DNA from 4 places in the Desulfosoma sp. genome. Region 1 is predicted to be linked to each of the others. Evidence: riboswitches for the same ligand, from Rfam matches in the RefSeq annotation. Region 1 holds a riboswitch; each other region holds the start of a gene.
What was found. Region 1 has a riboswitch for cobalamin ahead of ACUVSA_RS12460 (precorrin-8X methylmutase). Riboswitches for the same ligand answer to the same signal wherever they lie in the genome.

Region 2: it holds a riboswitch for cobalamin, as region 1 does, so the genes downstream of both, ACUVSA_RS13270 (hypothetical protein) here and ACUVSA_RS12460 (precorrin-8X methylmutase) in region 1, are expected to answer to the same signal.
Region 3: it holds a riboswitch for cobalamin, as region 1 does, so the genes downstream of both, cobT (nicotinate-nucleotide--dimethylbenzimidazole phosphoribosyltransferase) here and ACUVSA_RS12460 (precorrin-8X methylmutase) in region 1, are expected to answer to the same signal.
Region 4: it holds a riboswitch for cobalamin, as region 1 does, so the genes downstream of both, ACUVSA_RS01290 (TonB-dependent receptor plug domain-containing protein) here and ACUVSA_RS12460 (precorrin-8X methylmutase) in region 1, are expected to answer to the same signal.

The regions. Positions count from the first base shown of each region.
Region 1 is NZ_JBRAHS010000020.1:33,245-37,452, reverse strand. Features, by position in the region: gene ACUVSA_RS12470 (FecCD family ABC transporter permease) at 1-701, opposite strand, end outside; gene cobI (precorrin-2 C(20)-methyltransferase) at 719-1,435, opposite strand; gene ACUVSA_RS12460 (precorrin-8X methylmutase) at 1,469-2,143, opposite strand; cobalamin riboswitch at 2,287-2,474, opposite strand; gene ACUVSA_RS12455 (FAD-dependent oxidoreductase) at 3,021-4,208, opposite strand, start outside.
Region 2 is NZ_JBRAHS010000024.1:10,304-14,511, reverse strand. Features, by position in the region: gene ACUVSA_RS13280 (epoxyqueuosine reductase) at 1-531, shown strand, start outside; gene ACUVSA_RS13275 (sirohydrochlorin cobaltochelatase) at 492-1,373, opposite strand; gene ACUVSA_RS13270 (hypothetical protein) at 1,658-1,906, opposite strand; cobalamin riboswitch at 2,114-2,298, opposite strand; gene ACUVSA_RS13265 (DUF4198 domain-containing protein) at 3,250-4,065, shown strand; gene ACUVSA_RS13260 (hypothetical protein) at 4,089-4,208, shown strand, end outside.
Region 3 is NZ_JBRAHS010000001.1:130,367-134,574, forward strand. Features, by position in the region: gene ACUVSA_RS00600 (penicillin-binding protein activator) at 1-897, shown strand, start outside; gene cobT (nicotinate-nucleotide--dimethylbenzimidazole phosphoribosyltransferase) at 936-2,000, opposite strand; cobalamin riboswitch at 2,103-2,298, opposite strand; gene ACUVSA_RS00610 (hypothetical protein) at 2,593-2,739, opposite strand; gene ACUVSA_RS00615 (DUF3303 domain-containing protein) at 2,866-3,141, opposite strand; gene ACUVSA_RS00620 (cytochrome c3 family protein) at 3,330-3,779, shown strand; gene ACUVSA_RS00625 (ferredoxin) at 4,129-4,208, opposite strand, start outside.
Region 4 is NZ_JBRAHS010000001.1:275,519-279,726, reverse strand. Features, by position in the region: gene panB (3-methyl-2-oxobutanoate hydroxymethyltransferase) at 1-706, shown strand, start outside; cobalamin riboswitch at 1,476-1,661, shown strand; gene ACUVSA_RS01290 (TonB-dependent receptor plug domain-containing protein) at 2,047-4,014, shown strand.

The DNA of each region.
Region 1 (4,208 bases):
TGGCGCCAGCTTCGCCCCGAGAGACTCCCCATGATCCAAAACACAATGGCGGAAAGGGATTCCTCGTGAAGGCTTTTCAAAAGACTGATGCCGGCTGAAAGAAACGTGGACACGATAATCCCCGCCAGCACCAGCGTCGTGGGATGCATTCGGCCTTGCAGACGCCCCAGAACCATGGCGAGGCTCAGAGCCCCCACGGCGCCGGCAAAAGCGGCGGCGGGCAGCAGGCTCATGCCCGCCAGCTTCCACGACGCCCATCCGCCGAGAATGGTCAGAGACGCTCCGAAAGCCGCCCCGGTGGAAACGCCCAATGTGAAGGGATCCGCCAAAGGGTTCAGCAAAATGCCTTGATAGACGGTGCCCGAGAGGGCTAGGGCGGCGCCCACCACCAAAGCCAAAACGATGCGCGCCAAGCGCAAATGAAAAACGATGTAGTGGGCCGTGACGGCATCCTGTGCCGCCGGTGCGGATGTTGTGGAAAAGATCGAAGCGAGGAGGTGCCAGAGGGTGCCGGAATCGATGGCATAGGGTCCCAAGGTGAGGCAATAGACGGCCAGAGCCAGAACGGAAAGGACGGCCAAAATCCAAAAGAGACGCGAGCGCTCTCCTGGCCCCGAAGGCCTGGATCGGGCCGGCGGCGTCTTCGCCGAATTTTCGGGGGGGAAAGGGTGTGCTGCGTCAGGGGCTTCCACAAAATCCACAGGCTGTCCTCGATGCCTTACGTGGAACCACCGCCCTTTTTGACAATGAGCAGTGAAAGGTAATGGGGTTTGAGGTTTTCAAGAGCAGCGAAATCCTTTTCCACCACCTGGCCTTCCAGGCCGCAGCGGCTCACAAAACAGACGGAATCCTGAAGGCCTGATCGCCGAATCTGGTCCAGAATCTCCGGAAAATGCTTGTACGCTTTCATCAACACCACACTGTCGGAAAAGGGAAGAACCTGGGAAAGACGCCGGCCGCCCTTGGCCCCCGAAATGACCGTCAAAGTTTCTTCGGCTTCCGCCAAGACGACCCCGGCACAGGCGGCGGCTGCCTGGTAGGAGGTGATGCCCGGAACAATTTCCACGGGCACCTCGGAAAGCCGCTGTCGAATCGTTCGCCAAAGATAAATGAAGGTGCTGAAGGTCATGGGATCGCCCAGGGTGACAAAAGCCACGTCCACACCGCTCTCGAGCCGAGCCGCCACGGTATCGCAATTGGCCCGCCAGGCGCTTTCCAGGCGGTTTTTGTCAAAGGTCATGGGGAAGTCCAGCGAGTGGACGGGAATCCCCTTGGGCAGATGGCGCCGGACGATGTCCAAAGCCAGGCTGTAATCGTTGGAGGATGAAGAGGCGGCGAACACATGGCCCACACGGCCGAGAACCTTCACCGCTTTCAGGGTCAGCAAGTCCGGATCTCCGGGACCCACACCGATGCCGTAGAGCGTACCCAGCATGCACCTGTTCCTTTCCTATGCCGTAATGTGGGGTCATGCAGGCCCCAGGCCATAGGCCAATTCCAGCAGCGCGTGCAGAACAGCCACAGCCACGGGGCTGCCGCCTTTTCGGCCCAGCACCGTGATGGATGGCACGGCCTGAAACTGCCACAGGGCTTCCTTGGCGGTGTCGGCTTGGACAAAACCTACGGGCACTCCCACCACGAGCGCCGGCCGAATCCGTTCGTCATGCATGATTCTGAGGGTTTCCAAAAGTGCCGTCGGCGCATTACCCACGGCGACGATGATTCCGTTCAGGGTCGTGCCCAAACGGCGAAAGGCGGCCGCGGATCGCGTCAGCCCCTCTTTTTCCGCCGTCTCGCGCACGCCGGCTTGGGACGCCGGCACTACCACGGCATTGCCGAACCATTGCAGCCGCGTGGGAGATAGGCCTACCTGGACCATGCGCGTGTCCACAACAATGGCGGCGCCTTGGCGCAAGGCCGCGCAACCCGCCTTGACAGCCAGCGGATGAATGCGAATGAGCCGAGCGAATTCTAAATCGCCCGTTGTGTGAATGACACGGCGCACAATGGACCACTGGTCCGGAGGAAAGTCGTGGGGACCCATTTCCGCGTCGATGATGCAAAAACTCTGTTCTTCGATGGTCTTTCCCGCCGAAACAAGCGGTGTGGCTGCGCCGTCGAAGGCACGTTCCTGTGTTTTCATGCGCTACTCCACGGTGAACAAAAAAAATCCTTGAAACGTCACCGTTCCAAGGATTGCACCCTTTTTCTTCATCCCAAGGATCACTCAAAGACCTTTTCCTCGAAGTCTTGGAGCGTCGAAGAGCCCTTTGCCATCGGGGTCTCTTTCGTGACGGAATGCAGGCAGGTCTTCTGGCTCACGGATCTTCCTACAGGCCGCCCTTCCCGTCCCATGCCCATGGAACAGTGGGTTCATCGGCCTTCGTCCCCGTTCACAGCGGCGGGACCGCGACGGAATCGCACCGTCTTCCCTTTTAAACCCGCGTTGGAGTACCTGATTCCCATTGCCGTGTCAAAGAACGGCGACCCTTGATAAGGCGTCAGCTTTCCATACCGCAATACCGCGGCCGGGTCAACAGAAGCGTGGCCGCGATTCTTTCACCCGATTCCCCTCGAAGGGAGCGGCTTTTATCGGTGCGCACATTGCCCGGACGACCTGGAGGTCGTTCCCTTCAATGCCAGAGGGGCTCTCTTGCGGAGGGACCGGGTTTCTCGATCAACGTGGCCCGCCGCCCTGCTTGCGGGAGGGCTCTTGCGAAGGGATCGGCTCGTGCCGCTCCACATATTCTGCGGACAGCCGCGAGGGTGTGCTCCAATGCCCGGGCACCGCCCATCCTTCAGCGCGGAGGGACCGTGTCCTCGCGGTCCGCACATTTTCCGGACGCGCAGGCGGGCGTCCCTTCGGTTGAGGGAGCGTGCCCCTTCAATTTCCTTAGAGGGGCCTTTTCTTTGGGGTGTGTGAGCTGGCGGACGCGCAGGAGCGCGTCCCTTCGAAAATGTGGGCGCGCGCATGCTCGATGTGGACACAAAAATCTTCACGCGGCGTTTCGAAGCGCCTCCTAGGTTGCTTCTTCCTTGTCCAACCGGATGATGCCCGCCTTTTTGAGAGCCGCCACACCGCCCTGAACATTCACGGCGTTTTTCACGCCAGCGGCTCGAAGCTGCAGCAAGGCTTCATAAGATCGCACGCCGGAGTTACACACCACAAACAAGCGCTTGTCCTTAGGGATGGCTTCCAGGCTTTGGGCCAGGGTTTCCTGAGGCACATTAATCCATCGGTCGCCGTAGGCCTTAACGAAGGGGGCGGCATTGCGAGGACCGCGCACATCCAAACAGAGCGCATCCTCTTGGGCTTCGAGCAGGAAGCACTGTTCAAAGTCGTCGGGGTCGGCGGTCACGTTGTGGCCGTCCAAAATGTTTTCCGCGGTGTTTCCAAGGGCGTTGACAATGTCCATGGCCGCGGCAAAGGGCGGCGTATAGGCCACTTCCAGGTTGGACAGGTCTTCCAGGGTGCCTCGGCGCGCCAGCAGGGCGGCCACGGCGTTGATGCGGCCCACGAGAGCGTCTCCGTTTCGGCTGACCCCTTGAATGCCGAGCAGCCTGCGGGTTTTGCGGTCCACGACCAGGGCCAGGGTCATAAGGTCCTGAGTGGGATAAAAGTGGGCTCGGTCGGCTTGGATCACCAGGGCTTGCACGGCGTCAAAGCCTTCCGCAGAAGCCGCCTTTCGCGTCAGCCCTGCGGCGGCCACAGCCACATCAAAGATCTTGACGGCAAAGGAGCCGACGGATCCTTCAAATGTGGCATGTCCTCCGGCAATGTTGGTGCCGATGATGCGCCCTTGCCGGTTGGCCAAAGAGCCTTGAGGAAAATGGAAAGGCTTTCCCGTGATGAGGTGCGTCACTTCAATGCAGTCCCCCCCGGCGTAGATCCATGGATCCGACGTCTGCAGGCGCCGATTGACCACAATGGCCCCTCGAGGCGAGACCAGCAGTCCGGCCTGTTGGGCCAGCCGCCCATTGGGCCTTACTCCAACGGCGGTGATGACCAGATCCGCCTCCAGGTCCCTCTTGTCGGTGCATACGGTCACCGAGGCACCGTTTCCACCGGAGCGGATTTCTCGAACTATTTCTTCGGTGTACACGGCCACACCGCGTTCTCGCAGGTGTGCGGCCACCATTCGGGCCAGGACGGGGTCCAAAACGCCGGGAAGCACGTGGGGCGCGATTTCCACCAGGGACGTTTCCAC
Region 2 (4,208 bases), on a different contig from region 1:
CCTTACGCCGCTCGTTCCTGGGCCGAAGCCTATGTGGCCACCAACGCCCTGATCGCCGAAATCTGCGAAGCCCTTAAGCATCACCTAGCGCAGGAAGGCTATGAAAGCGTTGTCACACCGGCGACCCACAATTTCGATGAAAAACGCCTTCTCAGCCGATGGTCCCACAAGCATCTGGGCTACATTGCCGGATTGGGAACCTTCGGCATCCATCACCAGCTCATCACCCATCAGGGGGCCTGCGGCCGATTGGGCAGCCTGGTGACGGCCAAACCCATGGAACCGACGCCACGCCCCACCGTGGAATACTGCCTGGTCAAATCGGGCCATGCGTGCACGGCATGTGTGCATCGCTGCACCTTTGGAGCGCTCACCTTCAACGGGCTGGACCGGCACCGTTGCTACGCCCAGCTATTGGAAAACGACCGCCGTTTTAAGGATCTTCCCCTGGTGGATGTCTGCGGCAAATGTGTGGCGGATGTGCCATGCAGTTACGGCATTCCCAAATCCTCCATGGCCGATTGCAGGTGACGGATCCAGATGTCGACCACAGCCGCAATTTCTCCCATGCCGCGAAAGACTGGAACCGCCTGGATGCCCTTGGCTTCTAGCTGAGACTTCCAGCTGTCGGCATCCTTTCCGGCCATGTCGTTGCGGGCGTGGTCGCCGGCCACGACCATGAAGGGAACAAGGTAGACTTTGCGCACGCGGCGGCTTTCCAGAGCGGCAAGCACCTCGTCAAAGGACGGAGAGCCTTCAACGGTGGCCAGAAACATGTTGCTGTCTTGTTTTCGAAAATAGGCATCCATGGCCACGTAAGCCACATCGGCGGGATGGTGCTCACTGCCGTGGCCCATATACACAACCGCTTCATCGGGCTTTCGCTCCGAGGGCACACTTTCCGCCATGGCGCGAGCCACTTGGGTCATGTCTTCGGCGGACGAAAGCAAAGGTCGGGCAAAGGTAACCTTTTTGAAGCCGCCCACCATTTGCGCGAACAAGCGGGCGTTCATGTAAAGATCGTGAAATTCGGCTCCTGGGATGACGTGCAGTGACATAACGGCCACGTGTGTGAAGCCGTCCTCCATGAGCTTGGCCAGGGCCGTTTCCGGAGCATCCAAGGACCGGCCTTGCGCACGAAGTTTCTTGCGAATGATGCTGGAAGTATAGGCCCAACGCCTCTCCACTTTGGGAAACGCCGCGGTGATGCGTTGGTCGATGACATCGTAGGCTTTTTGAGCTTCCGGCACACTCGTTCCAAAGGCAACCACCAAAATGGCCGGTTTTGCCACTTCGGAGGATCCATGCTCTGCCATAGCTGTTTCAACTCCCATGTTTCCCAAAATAATGGCCACCACTGCCAGAAATCTCACAAGACACCTCATGACGTTTCCGGATTTCACCACCATGAATCCCACCTCCCTCTGCTCGAAAAAAGTCGATGTCTTTTCACTAGAGCCTCGCAACACATGGGTCCAGGCGCGGCCTCCCCTTTGCTTCAATCAAGGAGACCCTCACGTACAACCCCCTTTTAACCGTCACAAGAACCTCTTGCGGCCTTTCTGGCGCGTGCACTCCCTCCAAACGCCGCATAATACAACGCCGCAATTATGGGCCGTGCGCCGCGCCACAGGCTTTGCCCTCTCACCCAGGCAGTTTACCCGCAAAGACGCAGGGGTGCCCCGATGATGGACATGCCGCGTTCACTGTCCACTTGAGCTCGAACGCAAACAATCTCCTGCATGCCTCGGGTGATCATACGCCACCAGTTTTCAGCAATCTCGAATTCCGAGCGGGCCACTCCGATGGCTTGGGCGCCAAACCGATCCATGCACGCATAGGAACCCCAACTATCCTCGTGGAGCTCTCCCCCTCCGGTCACATAAACAATTAGGCCTCTTTTCATCTCGATCCTCCGGTCTTCAGGGCGCCCGAGGTCATGAACATGACCCCGGGCGGTCAAAGGGTGAATGGAACGATGAGGAGGGTGGTGCCGGGAAAAGGGTGGGCCGCCCTTTTCCCAAAAAAAAATCCTCAGAGCTGACCGCTCTAAGGATTGCACCCAGTTTCGCTTGGTCCTCACGCGGGAAACACTGCAGCATCCGCCCGTGCCGCGCTTCCCCACGATCAGGCAGGTCTTCTGGCTCACGGATCACCCGAGCGCCTACACCTTCCCGACGCCTTGGCAGCGTCAGTGGCCTTGTCGCAGGCGCCGTCCCCGTTCACAGCGGCGGGACCGCTCCCGACTTCCACGGGATTCCCTTTTAAGCAGCAAGCACCTGATCGCTCTTGTTAATTGCCGCTTTCTGCTACCGCTGTCACCTCGACTTTGTCAAGGGAATTTTTCTCGGCCTGAGCAGGCCCATGAACGACGCAGCCCCCTGAAGGCCGTTCGAAGATGGTGTTTAAGGGCTCTTGTGTCCGCGTCAAGGACTTTCTTTCCCATGTTTTCGATGAGACGGTCTCTCCAGCATCCGCGAGCACCCAGGCTGGCGGTAGGCAGCCCTTGCGGGGCCAAAACGGGGCAAGCTCCCGGCGTCAGTGGAAGGCGGTCCTGCACGTCGGAAAAATCTGCAGAGCGCGTCCTCGCAGTTCAATCGTCGCAGAAAAATCATTGCACGACTTCGGCGATGGCGTGTGCGTCACCAATATTCGCCCCACCTGCAAGAATTCGCGGAAAGCATTTTCGGCCGAGATCCTCAGCCTTTTCAAAGACGGGCTCGTCGCTACTCCGAAAGATGCTGAGCCCGCGACATGACGACGACGCACATCACCCTTCCGAGGCTCTGCCCACGGTCATTTCGACGGCATCCTCCGTTTCCCGAACCTGCAGGACGGTTCCTCCGTTGTGGGCCACCACGCGTTCCATCTTGGGTCTTTGCTGCGCCGTGATGAGAAAGCGAAAACTCTGACCGGGTCGCACAAATCTCAGACGTAAACTTACGTCCAGAAAACCCGCTCAACAGTCATCCCTGTAGTCGGCCACAAGGTTGTTATCCCATGCCTGATTGTCACGAGGTGGCTCTCGACGCATCGTCCATCCTTATAGGGGCTTTTTGATCTCTGAGTGTCTTGACACGGGTCACGTTTTCCTTTACGTTGATTCCGTAAGGGAAGGCTATAGCCTTTCGAACCAGCCCACTAAGCCTGTGGGGTTCCGTCCCTCACCTCATGAACCTTCGGTCACGAAGACCTCACAACAACTTTTATCCTTCATCAGTGAAAGCACCCAAAGTCACGGAGGTCGTCATGAAACATCGTCCCGTTGTCATGGTCCTTGTCTTCACGTTTGTCCTGGTGACCAGGCTCTTTCTTGCCGGTTCCGCTTTGGCGCATTTTGGGCTCATCTTGCCTTCCGACGACATCGTCACCCCGGAAGATTCCAAAACCCTTACGCTGCAGGCCAAGTTCCTGCATCCCATGGAAGGCCACTATATGGAAATGGTCAAGCCGAAACGTTTCGGTTTTCTGCACATGGGCCAAAAGACGGACCTGACGGCATCCCTGGAGGCCCGCAAAGGTCGCGGCGCCGATCAGGACAACAATTTCACGTATTGGGAAACCTCTTATACCATTCGCAAGCCCGGAAATTATATCTTCTACATGGAACCGAGTCCCTACTGGGAACCTGCCGAAGACAAGTTTATTGTGCATTACACGAAGGTATGCGTCCAGGCCCTTGGGTTGGAAGAGGGCTGGGACGAACCTGTCGGGCTGGAGACCGAAATCGTGCCGCTGACACGCCCCTATGGCCTGTGGACCGGCAACGTCTTTTCCGGCCGTGTGCTTCTCAAAGGAAAGCCCGTCCCCTATGCGGAAGTGGAAGTGGAATACCTGAATGAGTCGCCGGATAATCCTTCCAAGGTAGCGGCCCCCTCCGATCCGTTTGTGACCCAAGTGGTCAAGGCCGACGGCAACGGTGTGTTCACCTACGCTATGCCTCGCGCGGGATGGTGGGGCTTTGCCGCGCTCAGCGACGCTTCCTGGAAGCTCAAAAAGGACGGCAAACCCAAACCTGTGGAGATCGGTGCCGTCTTTTGGGTTCACACCACAGACATGAAATGATTGCACAAGCATGGAGGACGAGCATGGGCCACCGCTACGAGTCGGCAAATTTTGAACAGAACCACGATCACTGCGCGCAAGCCCCGCATCACCATGGGCATGAAGAGGAACACAGGCCGCACTCCGGCCACGAAGGCCAGACC
Region 3 (4,208 bases), on a different contig from region 1:
GAGGAGCGTGTTCTGGCCGTGTTGGGGCCGTTGAGTCCGAAGAGTGTCGAAGCGATTCTTGCCGCGGTCAATGAAAGAGGAATTCCTGTGATCAGCTTCACGGAAAAACGCCGCGTCACCTCCCAAACCCCTTTTCTTTTGCACGCCTTCTTGGATCACCAGGACATGATCGCGGCGCTGCTCACCTATTGTCGAAACGCTCTAGGGTTTCAAAACTTCGGCGTGCTTTACCCGGAGGAACCCTACGGCCGCGCTCTGAGAGAGATCTTTCTCCGCACGGTTCAAGAGCTTGACGGAAAAGTCGTGGTGGATACGCCCTACACTCCGGGCATGACCGATTTCAAAGGTCCCATTCACACTCTCGCGCACCACGTGCCAAAGGGATCCGGAGCCGAGGTTTCCGACACACCCTTGGATGCTCTCTTCATTCCCGACGCCGCCGAAACCATTGCCCTGATCGCTCCGCAGCTGCCTTATTACAACGTGGTAGGCGTGACGCTTCTGGGCACAAATCTTTGGGAAGAAAAGTCCCTGCTGTCCGCCGGCGGCGTTTATCTGGAAGGCGCTCTGTTTCCATCAGCCTTCCAGCACGAGACTTCCCGCATGGGGGATTCCTTTCAGGACGCCTTTACACGAGACTATCGGGAAACATACGGAGAAGAACCCGACTTTTTGGCCGCTCAAGGCTACACGGCAACCTTGCTGGCACTCCAGGCTCGAGAACAAACGCTCAAAGAGGGCCAGGTCGATCGCCTGCGCTTTCGACAATGGCTCCTTCGAGTGGAACTGCCCACGGGACCTCTCGGCCCTGTTCGGTTCGCTCCGGACGGCCACATGGAACGCCAGTATCCCATTCTTCAAATCAAGGGCGGGGCGGTGGTGCGGGTGGACCAATAGGCCATGACCACACCACACTCCATGTCGCCGTGGCCGCTTCAATGGCCGGTGTCCGTGACGCCGGCTTCTTCAAAGGTCTTGATATCCCGAAGGACGCGTGCCGAAGCTTCCACCAGGCTCATGGCCAAGGCCGCCCCCGTGCCTTCTCCCAGTCGCATGGACAGGTCCAACAGGGGGGGGCGTTCCAAAAGCTCGATCATGGCTTGGTGGCCCACTTCCTGACTGCGGTGTGAGACGAAAAGGTAATCCTTGGCGAAAGGAGCCAGCTGGCAGGCAATCAAAGCTCCTGCCGTAGCAATGAAGCCATCGCAGACCACGGGCACACGCACGGCCGCGGCTCCAAGAACCGCTCCGGCAAGCCCGGCGATTTCGTAGCCACCCACTTTCGCCAGAACATCCACCGGATCTGTGGGATTCGGGCGGTTGACGGCCAAAGCCTTTTCCACGGCCCGCACCTTGCGGCACCAGGCGGCATCGTCAATGCCGGTCCCTCGGCCCGTAAGGTCCTTAACTGGCTTGGTGCTCAAGGCCGCCACAATGGCCGTGGACGGTGTCGTGTTCGCGATGCCCATGTCTCCTGTCCCCACAAGTTGAAAGCCTTCCTCCTGAACGGCAGCCATCACAAGGTGAGCCCCTTCTACAAGGCCACGGACGGCCTCGTGCCGCTCCATGGCCGCCCCTTGGGTCATGTTGCGGGTCCCTTTGCCGATCTTTCGCCGAATGACGGCCCAGTCCTCCGGAAGATCGGCCGCCACGCCGAAATCCACCACGCGCACCTCAGCTCCCACATGGTCTGCCAGGACATTGATCGACGCCCAGCCATTGAGAAAACTCCAAACCATCTGAGCTGTAACTTCCTGCGGGTACGCGCTGACACCCTCTTCAGCCACACCGTGATCTCCGGCCATGGTGAAAATGATTTTTCGGCTCACATTGGGCGTTAAACTCTTGCAAATGGCCCCCAGTCGAGCGGCCATCTCTTCCAGCCGCCCCAAAGAGCCTCTCGGGCGGATTTGCGATCGAAGTCTTTCCCAGGCAAGCTTTTCCCAATGGGAATCCACCGGCTCAATGCTCTCAAGAAGGCTTTGAAGCTCTTTCTCCATGAACATGACGCTCCTCTCGTGGTTTAATGCTTTCCCAACAAAAAAGCCTTCGTGGTCCCACGACCTCGAAGGCTCACCCTAGGCACGGGTCAACTTTCGGTCCGCTCAACGTCCGGGTGGCAGGTCTTCTGACTCGCGGATCCCTTGCCTCTTCGGGCCTTCCCATTTCCCACGCGGAAACAGTGGCTCTGCTCCGAAGGCATCCCCGCTTACAGCGCCGGCCCAGCGTAGCGGCTTTGCACCGCCTTCCCTATTCTCCCCGCATGCTCTTCAGGGCACCACCCCGGACCGCACCCAATGATAGCTTCGTAAACGACGGTTGCTGTCGCTCCTTTCTTGCTTCTTCAGGTCAAGTCTCGCCCACGCACCATTTTTCAAGCAGGTTTTTCCTACCTGCATCAACTTCATTTGTTCAGGCGGACCCCCATCCGTCCGATGCCATGACGCAACATGCGCGGCTCCAGCAGCCTCCCCTAGCCGCTATGCCTGCCTGTCTAAAAAAGCTCAGGCTTTATTCCGCAACGATCCCGCACGGCCCTGTCCTCTTTCGCCCATGGCGCCCCTCCCGCACGTTGCCCGCAGGCACAAACTCTCAGAGCATGACCACGAATGGCTTTTCTTGGCCTTCCTGCGGGTTCCATTGTCCCAGAAGAAGGACCGCTTCCCAGCGCTCCGCCAAATGGCGCAAGCGCCGCAGGGTGTCCTTTTCCATGCCCGCGCTTCGATCCCCAATCCCCATAGTGGGATCAGCCCCTGCAGGTCTGCGCGATCGGGGACGGCCAAAAACCCGCCCCTTCAAGAACAAGGGCCTGCATATCGTCCACGCGAGCGCCGGAACCCTCGGGCCGCATGTTCGGCCCCGCTCTCAAGCTTTCTTAGATGTTCGGCGCAGGAGCTTCAGTGCCTTTTTTGTCTCCATCACGGGCACCACCTCTGCAACCCCCAAATCGGTCCACTGAAAGACCGCAGCCGCCAGGTGCGCTTCGTCTTCGGCTTCGAAAAGCCGAAACACGCGATGCCCCGTCACATCGAACCATTCCCCCTTCAGGGCCGTTCCCGGCACTTCGGGAAGCTGTTCCGTGCGCTCGATGACGCGGTCGCGATCTTCCGGAGTGTAGCTGAAGATGGCCATAAACAGCATAACGCGCCTCCTTGTGTGAGCTCCCGCCCTGTCAACCTTTTCGATCTTTATACTCCAAGGCGTTCATCGTCTGTCAAGGGACGATTTCGCGCCCGAAAAGCCTTGACACTTTCAAGACCAGCTCACTACAACGGCTGCCGTGAATGGAATCACAATCTCAACCTGCATAACAGAAAGGAGGTGACACGGTGAGAGGTAAGCATTGGTTCGTCCCGTCGGTTTGCATCGCAGCGGCTCTGTTTGTGGGAGCCCTCATTGCCGTGGCGGCAGATGCCCCGGATGTCATCACCATGAACTCAACCCTGTGGCCCAGCCACACCAAAGCCAATGTGCAGTTCACGCACAAGAAGCACGCCGAAGAGTATAAGATCGCGTGTACCGAGTGCCATCACAAATACGAGGGCGGCAAGAACGTGTGGAAGCAGGGAGATCCTGTACAGAAGTGCCAGGAGTGCCACAACGAGCCGACCATTGAAGGCGAAAAGAAGCTGCCTCCGGAACAACAAAAGCTGAACTTGAAACTGGCCATGCACACCAATTGCCAGGAGTGCCACAAGAAGCTGAAAGCTCAGAATCCTCAAACCGCCGCTCCGACCACGTGCGTGCAGTGTCATCCCAAAAAGGAAGGGCAAAGCTAGGAAAGCCTTTCCGGCGACATGTGACGCCTAACCCTCTCCGCCGACCCTTTACGGGGGGAGGGTTTTCTGTCGGAATCTACCCTGGCAGCCGCAGGTCGTAGCCAAAGAAAAAAACCCGAGAGATGCTTCATCTCCCGGGTCTTTGAACTTGAGCCTGCTTCAGAACGCTTTAGGAGGAAAGGATAAAGCCACCGAAACGGCCATCGCGCCTCGCTGCTCCGATCTCGCTTTATGCCGAAGGTCCAGCCCCCCCCTTCAAGGGTACGGGCAGCAAAGGATTTTGACCCTTAGCCGAAAAACCCCTTGAACCCGTTCTCGGACACAATCTGGAGAAGAAATCAGCGGCGCCTTAGACTTCTTCCACCGTAATGGCGTCGTTTTCGCAAACTTCCACGCAGCTTTCACAGCCGAGGCATTCGTCTTCATTGA
Region 4 (4,208 bases), on a different contig from region 1:
GGGGGTGGACATGATCCTTGTGGGTGATTCTTTGGCCATGGTCATGCTGGGCCATGAGGACACGCTTTCGGTGACCATGGAGGAGATGCTGCACCATACGCGCGCGGTGGCTCGTGGTACGCAGCGAGCCTTGGTCATCGGAGACATGCCTTTCCTGTCATACCAGGTCAGTGTTGCCCAGGCTGTGGAAAACGCCGGGCGTTTTCTCAAAGAAGGGCGGGCTCAGGCTGTCAAGCTGGAAGGCGGGGCCTCGGTGTTGCAGCAGGTGCGCGCCATTGTGGAAGCAGGTATTCCGGTTCAGGGACATCTGGGCTTGACCCCACAGAGCATCGCGAAACTGGGCGGTTTCAAGGTGCAAGGAAAAGACCAGGAAGCGGTTAACAAACTTTTGGAGGACGCTCTGGCCCTCTCTGAAGCCGGCTGTTTCAGCCTGGTTCTGGAAGCCATTCCGGCATCCGTGGCCCAGCGCATCACGGAAGCAGTGCCCATTCCCACCATCGGGATCGGGGCCGGACGGGCCTGTGACGGCCAAGTTTTGGTGATTCACGATCTGGTGGGCCTTTTCGATCGGTTCGTTCCGCGTTTTGTGAAACAATACGACGCCCTGGGCCAGAGGATCATGGAGGCGGTCATCCGATACCGTGACGAGGTGGAAAAAGGGGTTTTTCCCGGCCCTGAGCACACTTTTGGTGCTATCCCGTCGTGATGGGTGTGACAGCAGAATTTCTTGCTGAATCCGCGGGCTTCTCGACAAAAAAACAAAGGCGGCCATGAGGCCGCCATCGCCCAGTGGAGAGAACGAGCTTCCAAGGCCTCGAAAACCCTTGTGCAGGGCATTATATTGCCTAAGCGGCACGAGGTGCCTATGGAATTGCGGCTGACTGCAGCATGCGCGCCCAATGACATGCCCTTCGGCATTCGGTGCGTCACCTTGAAGACCACCACAACCTGGTGACACCACAGCGCCTCCCTGATAAAGGGCTTTGAACGTGTAATGCTACGGTTTTGGCTGAGGGCTTTGGGGGGATGTCGTAGAATGCCTTGTCAGTTCTTGTCTCCGGATCGAGGTATTGCTTGTTCTTACTTTCAGTGGAGGGTCCCTTGGAAGGCTGTTCGAAAACACTTTCAGTGGGAGCGTTGTAAGCCGCGATGGCTGATCGCGCCTTGCAATGCTCCTACAACTTCAAGCCGAAAGGACGCGGCCAAGCCATTGTGAGACACGCTCCTGGGCGAGCGCGAACGTGCGGACCACCGGTTCCTTCAAATCCAATCGGATGAGCGAACCTCCGGCAATGAAAGGAAGGGCTCTTGGGTGTCCGGCAATGAGGAAACCTCGTTCGAATAGTCCGTTCGTTGAGCCACGCAGGGCGGCGCCAAGGCCACGAGAGAGACGTTGCTGGATATCCTCCTTCGAGCGCACCGTGGTTAAGGAGGTTCTGGTGGTTTTCCGCACTTGACACGCAGCGGGCTTCTTGATAACGAAACTCCGTCCAGGTGCTTTTCGGCTTAAAAGGGAATCCCGTGAAAATCGGGAGCGGGCCCGCCGCTGTGATCGGGAACGAAGGCTGCATTGAAGCCACTGCCTCGCGACTTAGGGTGGGAAGGCGCAGCTTGTAGGATGATCCGAGAGTCAGAAGACCTGCCTGGGCGACGCGCGCGTCCGTGCCCTCGGGCCAGCGGGGCATGACGGCCAAGAGTCCGCTCGGATGAAAAAGGGAGATCCCGGGTTTCTCAGAGACCCGGGTTTTTTTATGCCGCACCATGGGGTCGCGGGCCCCCTCATGGAAACCGACCAAAGCCTGGAAGGCTGTTCGAATCCGCCTCGAAGCGCCACGCGCACCGGCTGCGCTTTTGATCTGCTCTTTTCGGGGTGTTGGACGCCTTCCCAAACCGCGGAGGGGTGAATTCATGACTCCAAGACGTATGCACCACTTGGCAGGATCCCATTGGAGGATGTTCTGCATTCAAGCGGCAAATTTGTCCGGCCCGTTATCTGTGCAGACTAAAGAGCCCGTTTGGGGAGGAAGAAAGCCATCGTGGAGCGAGGTGTTTGGGGCGGTCGCCTTATTCGTGTGCTGGGTTCTAGCCATTCCCGGGCTGGCGGCGGAACAGCCCCTGTGGAGGGCGCACGATGTGGTGGTGACGGCGACTCGAACGGCCGTGCCGCAACAAAGTCTAGGGATTTCTTCCGTCGTCCTCACGGAAGAAGACATTCGCGCGCGCCGGGCTTCCGATGTAGCGGAGCTTCTACGCGATGTGGCCGGATTTCAGCCCGTTCGATATGGGTCTCGGGGATCGCAGACGGTGGTCTTTCCTCGAGGCGGTGAGCCCAACTATACCCTTGTGCTCATCGACGGAGTCAAGGTGAACCTGGGCGGCGGCGATTTTTATTGGGAAAACCTGACCACGGACAATATCGAGCGCATAGAAATCGTTCGTGGGCCGCAAAGCGCCCTTTATGGCTCCGATGCCATTGGCGGCGTCATTCAGATTTTCACCAAGTCAGGCTATGGCCCGGCCTCGGTGGAGCTTTCCACGGCCCATGGTCTTCGATCGGATCGCGGACGTTACATGGGGGAACATAGCGTGCGAGTCTCGGGCGGTACCGACCGTTTCGGGTATTCAGCCGCCTACGGCCGAATCGACGATGGTGGAATACTGCGCATCAATAACGATTATTGGAACAATACCGCCAGCACACGTTTGGACTTCTTTCCCAAGGACAATTGGGAGCTGTCCTTCACGGGCCGACTCACTGATGCCAGGTATGAATATCCTACAGAAAGTTCCGGCGACAGGTACAGTCCTTTGGATCCGGATCAAACCCAAAGGGAGCAGGACGCTGTCATAGGTGTTTCTGCCAAGGTGCAGAGCACGGCGTGGTGGGAAAATGTCGTGAGTGTGGGCTATCATAATAATCGGCGCCGCAATTTGGACCCCTACAACGAGGCGACCGATTATGCCGATTCTTTCGGACGGTATAATGAGGCACGTGCCACCTTGGACTATCACGCCAATCTGACCTGGCAGCCCGCAGCGCGTTTTACCTCGGTTTTGACTGTAGGATATGAACGGGATGAGGAAAGCTACAGGCAAGAGACCTTTTATTTCGATGCCACGAAACTGAGTGCGGATCGCTCCAATAATGCCGTCTATGTTCAGGATCAGGTGACGCTTTTTGAACGCCTGCACGTGGTGGGCGGCTTTCGTGTAGAAGACAACAGCGCCTACGGCACCGAGGTGACGCCTCGAGGAGCGGCAGCTTTGGAGATCAAGGAGACGGGGACGACGCTGCGGATGGCGGCGGCCAAAGGCATCAAGGAACCCACGTTTTATGAAAACTTCGCCAATGATTCCTGGACGTTGGGAAACCCTGACTTGGACCCCGAAAAGGCCACATCTTGGGAGGTGGGGGTTTCGCAGCGCCTGGGAGGGCGGCTGCAGGCCTTCGCCACCTATTTCGAAAATCATTACAAGGACCTCATTGCCTACGTGCCCACACCTTTTCCCGCACCCCCGGAAAGGACGCCGAACTTTTTCAACATTCAAGCGGCGAAAACCCGTGGTGTGGAATGGGGACTGGAAAGTCGCGCTTGGGATAACCTCATGGCCGGGGTCAGTATGACCTTTCTGGACACGGAAGTCACAGACGACGGAGGGATAGATTCCATTGCCTTTCAGGAAGGCAAAAAGCTTTTGCGACGTCCTCAAGTGGGCGCTTCCGGGTGGGTGGACTACCGCTGGAAAAACCTACGGTGCCGCTTCCTCGGCCATTACGTGGGAAGTCGGGATGATGCAGACTACAGGGATTGGATGGCACCCAGGCGGGTCACTTTGGACGACTATTTCATCCTGGATGCCATTCTTTCCTACGCAGTGACGGCGCACGCCCCCTTGAAAGACCTCGAGATTTTCCTCAAGGGAACAAATATTTTGGATACCGACTATGAGCAGGTTTTCGGATATTCCACGCCGGGTGCGGCGTTTATGCTGGGAGCGTCGATGAAATTTTAGAAGCCCCATGAGGCGGGGCTGTTACTGGAGCCTGTTCGCAACAACACCTTCAGTAGGAGCGCCGCAAGTTGCGGTTCCTTCTCGCGCCTTGCGGCGCTCCTCCAGCCTCACGCCGAAATGAAGTGGCCGAACCATGGTCGAACAGGCTCTTGGCAGGCAATTCATTTTCGGACGGGCATGAAGCACCGGAGGGC